DNA from 2 places in the Pseudoduganella albidiflava genome. Region 1 is predicted to be linked to the other one. Evidence: riboswitches for the same ligand, from Rfam matches in the RefSeq annotation. Region 1 holds a riboswitch; the other holds the start of a gene.
The links. Region 1 has a riboswitch for cobalamin ahead of EYF70_RS18185 (cobaltochelatase subunit CobN). Riboswitches for the same ligand answer to the same signal wherever they lie in the genome.

Region 1 (3,205 bases):
CGGCCCAGCAGCCATTCGCCGGCCTTCTCCGCGTCCAGTACGTCCGCATGCAGCCGGCCCAGCAGGCCGCTGGTCATCTCGCGCTGCACGCGCGGCGACAGGGCGGCGAACCATGCCGCATAGTCCGCCGCGCTCACGGTGTTCACGGTGCCGGCTAGCTCGCGCAGCGCGCCGCGGTCTTCCGGCAGGTTGACGCCCTGCGCCATGATCCGGTCGAGCAGCGCCTCGGGCGACGCGGGCAGCTCGCCCATCGTATAGCCGGCGTCCTTCAGCGCATGGAGCATGTCGAACAGCGAGGCCGGCACGTCCAGGTTGTCGGCGCCGATATTCTGGCGGCCCGGCGGGTGGTTGTAGTAGATCAGCGCCACGCGCTTGTCGCGGTTCGGCTTGTCGCGCAGCGCCAGCCAGCGGTTGACGCGCGCCGCCAGCCGCGCCGCCTCGGCATCGAGCATGACCGGCGGACGGTTCTCGATGCCGGTCAGCCGGTCGCGTTGCGCCTGGCCCAGGGCGGCCACCACGATCGGCTGGCCGATGCCCTGCAATTCCGGCAGCGCCACGCGGTACTGCACCGAATCGGGCGGCAGGCCGTCCGGCGACAGGCGCCACTGCAGCGCCGTGCGGTCGGACAGCCGGATCCCCTTGAACACGGGAATATCGAGGCGCTTCAGCGCTTCGGCGACGGCTTTGCGCCCCTCGGCCGCGCCGACCACGAAATCCTGCAGCACCACCAGCGCCGCCGGCCGCGCCGGGGCCACCAGCTCGGGCAAACGTTCCAGCGCCTCGCGGGAAGCGCCGCCCCAGCGCGTGAGCACCTGCACGCACGGCTGGCCGCCGGCCTCGATGCGCGCGCACACGGCGGCCGGCACGGCCGCATCCATGTTCGACAGGTCCAGCACCACCACGGCCGGCCGCGCCGTCAAGCCCAGCTGCGCGCCGCGGCCCCAGGCTGCCGCGTCGGCCAGTTCGCGCCGGCCCACGCGCACGCGCAGCGTCGGTTCCGCTTGCGCGCTGGCCAGCGGCGTGGCCGGGTGCAGCCGGTGGGCGAACAGCGCGGCAGTATTGTCGACACCGCCGGCCTGCCACAGGCGGCGCGCCGCCAGCCAGTGTGGCGCGGCGGGATGCGCCTGTGCGGCCCGCAGCGCGGCGGGCGGCGGGTTTTCCGCCGACAGGTCGCGCAGTGTATCGGGAGGAAAATCGCGCAGCGCGCCATGGCCGTCGCGGCTCATCAGGCTGAGGCTGGCCTCGCCGTTGAAGGCCAGTACCGCCGTGCGCGGTTTCGCATGGCGGGCCAGCGCGGTCTTCAGGCGATGGGCCGGATCGCCGAACAGCGACACGGCCAGGATGGTATCGGCGCCGCCCACCAGGCGCGCCATGTCGCGCTCGCCCAGCGCCATCCACTGCGCCGGGGTGCGCAAGTCGATGCGGTCTTGCGGATGCAGGGCCAGGTGGCGGTGCGCCGCCTCGATCGCGACGGGCGCGGCACGCTCGGTGACGATGGCGAACAGCACGGCGGCCTGGCCGCGCGCGCAGGCCAGGATGCACAGCAGCGCGGCCAGGGCGCGCACGAGTGGGGAAATGCTCAATTGATCCGACCGGTCCGGCCGTGCCCGCGAGGGCCGGCCATGAATACGCAACAGGCCGGCCCACACCCCGGGATCCGGCACATCATTGCAAACGGCCGGTCTTCTGGCTTGCCGTCATTCTGGCCGGTGCGTGCCTTCCCGTGTCGTGTCTCGACACAGTGGCGGTGGCGCCGGTTCGTCAGGCTTACAGCAGCGGGGGCTGCGCCGGACTGGCGGAGGATGGTCATCCCGCGCGTCACCGGCTTCCCGTTTCACCCTCCGGCCGGCTGGCAGGAAGGCACCGTTTGCTCAAGCGCCGGATTCTACATGCAAGGCTGCCGCTTTGTCACATCCGCAAGCGGCCCAGCCGCCACAGGCCCGCCAGCTGCACGGCCCCCGCCAGCACGAACAGGGCAAGCAGGGCGGCCAGGCCATCCCGGCCGGGCATCCCGTCCGGCACGCGCGGCACGAACCCGGGCTGCCTGGCGAAATCGGCCGTGCCGAACGGGCGGTCGTTGAACAGGTAGGGATAGTAGAACGTGCGGATCTGCCGGTGGAACGCCGCGATCGCGTCCTGGTACGCCAGTTGCGCCGGCAGGTCCGTGCCGGCCAGCCGGTGCAGCACGGCCTGCGCGCCCACGCCCGGCAGCAGCCAGCCGAGCCGGCCCGTCCACGCCTGCCGCGCCAGCAGGCCGCCGCGATAGTCGCGCGCCGCGCCGGCCACGCTCTCGTCGCCCACCTGGTGGAAGGCGAAGTACCACTTCCAGTGGAACCTGCGCGGTACCGCGGTGTGATCCTTCCATTCCGGATGGCTGGCAACGAACTTGCGCATGGTTTCCTCGCGCGGCAGTTCCCAGGCGCCATGCACGACCTGCCGCTGGGCCAGCATCAGGTCGACGCCCTGGTGCACGGGGATCGCCCGGATCAGCGCCACGTTGGCCAGTGCCGGCAGCACCAGCGTGAGCACGGCCCACGCTCCCATCAGCACGGTGGCGTTGGTCACGGAGCGCCAGTGCAGCGTGGCGACCAGCAGCGACAGGCCGGTCCAGAAGGCCAGGCAGGCCGCCGTCACCGCCAGCACGATGCCGGTCGCCACGATGCCGGTGCCGGACAATGCCGCGCCCACGCACGCCGGCACGGCCAGGCACAGGAACAGCAACGCATAGCGCAAGCCCGCGCGGCGCCGCCACAGCCGCCCCGCGTCGGGCATCGCCAGCAGGAGCCGCAGCCGGCCCGTCTGCCGCTCGCCCGACACCAGGTCGTGCAACAGCGCGATCGCGAACAGCGGCGCCAGGTAGATCAGCACGAAGGCGAAGTCGAAGCGGCCCGGCAGCGCCACTTCCGGGTTGAACGTTTCGCCTTCGTAGAGCTGGGCCTGCAATCCCAGCGCGCGGATGCGCAGCACGTATGGCGCCACGTCGCGCAGGCCCAGCGCCAGGAACGCCGCGGCCGATGGCGGATCCCATGTGTTGTAGAACGTGTAGTAGGCCGGATTGCCGGCATCCTTGCTGTCCGGGTAGCGCGCCGCCAGCGCGGCCACGTCCTGTTCATGCAGCGGTGCCAGGCGGGCGATGGTCTGCCGCTGGCGTTCGACTTCCCGCATGCCCGACCAGACAGCCAGCGCGGACAGCAGCAACAGCAGC
Region 2 (3,205 bases), 130 kb from region 1:
CACACCGTCGTCCCAGGCGCGGCGCAGCACGAACAGCATGCGGTAGCACAGCGCCATCAGGTCGAGCAGCACCTCCGGCGTGCGCAGGCGGCGCAGCAGCGACAGCAGGTCGGGCAGCGGCGTGGTCAGCACGAAGCCCAGCAGCGCCGCCAGCACGGCCAGCGCCCGCAAGCCCGCGTGCACCGCCACCGGCACCATCGCGCCATTCCACTGCCAGTTGCCATGCACGCCGGGGCCGACCGGCAAGGTGGCGCAGGCCAGCAGCAGGAAACCGAGCGGTGCCCGTGCCACCGCCAGCCAGGTGCGCAGCGGCACGCGTGCGCCGAGCAGCGCAGCGAGCATCGGCAGCAGCGCCAGGACCGCCAGCGTGGCGGGCCGGCAGGCGATCCATGCGGCAGCGATGCCCGCCAGCGCGAACAATGCCTTGGCCGATGGCGCAACGCCGCGCCAGCGGCTCGCGTAAGCTGCTGTTTCAACCAGCATCGGATTTTCCCGCGGCCGCGCGGGCCCGCTCGCGCCCGACCGACAGGCCCAGCCAGTAGCCGATCACGCCCGCGCCCAGTGCAGCCTGCAATGCGAACAGCAGCGAGGCGATCTCGCCGCTGGCCGGCTCGAACACGGGAGAGAACCACGGCGCATAGCCCGGCGCGATGGTGCCGATGGCTTCGCGCGCCAGGTCATCGGCGCCGCCGAACGCGGCCCCGCCGGCCAGCCACAAGGGCAGTACCGTCAGCAGCACGATCGCGATCCAGGCCAGCCAGGTGCGCGCCTTTATCTTCAACCTCATCTGTCGCCTCATGTGCGCTCCCTGCCACGGTGCGCGAACACCGGCGCGGCCTGCTGTTCATGGCCGTGGAAACGGGCGATGGCGTTCACCACCAGCACCGTCAGCAACCCTTCGCTGATGGCGATAGGCACCTGGGTCAGGGCGAAGATGCCGGCGAACCTGGCCAGCGAAGCGGCCATGCCGCCCACCGGATCGGGAAACGCCCAGGCCAGTTGCAGCGAGGTGGTGGCGTACGTGGCCAGGTCGCCCAGGCACGCCGCGGCGAACACGGCGGCGGAACGCGACATGCCCAGCGCGGCGGCGGCGCGGAACACGCCGTAAGCCACGAACGGGCCGACGACGGCCATCGAGAAGATGTTGGCGCCCAGCGTCGTCACGCCGCCATGGGCCAGCAGCAGGGCCTGGAACAGGAGCACCACGAAGCCGACCGGCACCATCGCGGCGGGGCCGAACAGCAATGCGCCGAGCCCCACGCCGGTGGGATGCGAACAGCTGCCCGTGACGGATGGCAGCTTCAGTGCCGAGAGCAGGAACGCGAATGCCGCGGCGACGCCGAACAGCATGCGCCGTTCGGGATGCTGGCGCAGGTCGCGCGCCATCGCGCGCAGGCCCGCGGCCAGGAAACAGGCGGAGACGGCCGACCAGCCCAGCGCGTGCGCGGGCGGCAGGAAACCTTCCATGATATGCATTCGAATCCTCCCGTCGAATGGTCCATAAGAGCACCGGCGGGAGGATGAAAAGACGGTCGAGGCGGGGCCGGGACGGCAGGCCGCTTCGACAGCGGCTTCCCGTCACCCCGGGGAATGGTGCTGACTTGCTTGGGCCGGTATTCTGGCTCGCCGTCATTCTTCATCCGCGCCTTCCCGCGAGCGATCGCAGTGGCTAACAGGCGGAATCCGTCAGGCTTACAGCAGCGGGGGCTGCACCGGAATGGCCGCGCGTGGCGGCTTCACCGGTTTCCCGTTTAACGCTTTCCCCGGAACGGGAAGAGCGCACCCAAGCGCGCATGGTAACCGAAATGCAATGCCGTGGCATAGCAATTTTGCTGCGTCGCCATGCCGGCCCGGTGATTGGCCGGGGGCGCCATGGCGTCAGATCGAAGTCGGCAGCCTGGCCACTTCGCGCTCGCCGACGATGGTGAAATCATCCAGCGCGATGGTGGCTTGCCAGAGTGCGGTACCGCGCTGGAACAGGACGGTGACGCGCCGCTCGGCGGTCACGCGATGGGACAATACCCGCGTGATGTCCTTCAGTACGACGGTCATGCCGGTACCGTCGGGCCTGGCCAGTCCGAAGTTCAACACCGGCCTTCTACCGTCCGGAACCGCATCGGCTGGCCGGGGCGTGGTGTATTCGATGTAGAGCGCCAGCGCGGGCGAGCCAGCGCGGTGCTCGCTTTCCTGCAACTGCCGCAGGACCGTCACCGTGTTCCCGTGCTCCTTGAACAGCCAGTGCGATGGCTGGCCGGCACCGTGGATGAACAGCACATTGCGTGTTCCGTCGCTGCGCTCGTACGAGTAATCGCGCTCCCGGTCCATCACGACGAGCCGGACCATGTCGATATCGGCGCCATGGACCTTTTCCACTGCCGCGAAACCGAGGACGACGCGCTTGCCGGCTTCCGCGGTTTTTTCCTCGGCCTTGACCATCCCCGGCCCCTTCACCGGGCCGCGCGCCAGCGACAGGTAGCCCAGCACCGCAGCGCCTGCGAGCATGCCCAGCAGAGCGAGCAGGAGCAGCAGGCTGACCAGGCGGTTGATGATGACGAAGCAGCGATCGGTTCTGGAGGCGGGGACGGTCATGGCGGGCACGCGGGCTGGTGGAAAACCAGCCGAAGCATAGCGAACATGACCGGATTCACACAAGCGTCAAGCGGAAGCCGCCGGAATCTATTTGGAAATGCGCAGGATCGCCGAGGCCAGCTTCGAGAAGCACGGCGTCAGGTCGGCATCCGTGGCCGCATAGCAGTACATGCCGACCGGCTTGCTGGCGTCGTAGCAGCGCGATGGGCCGTCGGCCACGTTGGCCATGCATTTCAGGATGGATTCGCCGGTTTCGTTGTCGGCGTTCTTTTCCTTCAGCGAGGAGCCCATGCCCAGCGTGAAGACGAAGATGCCGTCCTTGCGCGCCCTGGCGGCCATGGCTTCGGCAAGGTTGCGCGCGGCGCGGCTGACGTTCTGCTTGTACATCGACTCGGAGCCGATATCCTCGGTCACCGGGCGCGGCAGCGTCGCCGTCGGCGTGGACACGATCGGGAACTCGGTTGCCGCGGGATCGACCGCGTTATAGAACTTCGGCAGCTTCTTCATCGTCTTCCACGCTTCGCTTTCCACCTTGCAGGCGGTGCTGACGAACTCGTACTCGGTGTCCAGCCTGAGCAGGCCCTGCCCGACCGCATCGAGCGCGCCGGGCCTGGCG

Region 2: another riboswitch for cobalamin. It lies ahead of EYF70_RS18690 (energy-coupling factor ABC transporter permease); the one in region 1 lies ahead of EYF70_RS18185 (cobaltochelatase subunit CobN).

The regions. Positions count from the first base shown of each region.
Region 1 covers NZ_CP036401.1:4,415,740-4,418,944, forward strand. Annotated here, with positions in the region: gene EYF70_RS18185 (cobaltochelatase subunit CobN) at 1-1,583, opposite strand, end outside; cobalamin riboswitch at 1,660-1,883, opposite strand; gene EYF70_RS18190 (ABC transporter permease) at 1,909-3,205, opposite strand, start outside.
Region 2 covers NZ_CP036401.1:4,541,282-4,544,486, forward strand. Annotated here, with positions in the region: gene EYF70_RS31680 (CbiQ family ECF transporter T component) at 1-483, opposite strand, end outside; gene EYF70_RS18685 (energy-coupling factor ABC transporter substrate-binding protein) at 473-787, opposite strand; gene EYF70_RS18690 (energy-coupling factor ABC transporter permease) at 796-1,476, opposite strand; cobalamin riboswitch at 1,592-1,802, opposite strand; gene EYF70_RS18695 (hypothetical protein) at 1,879-2,589, opposite strand; gene EYF70_RS18700 (VWA domain-containing protein) at 2,677-3,205, opposite strand, start outside.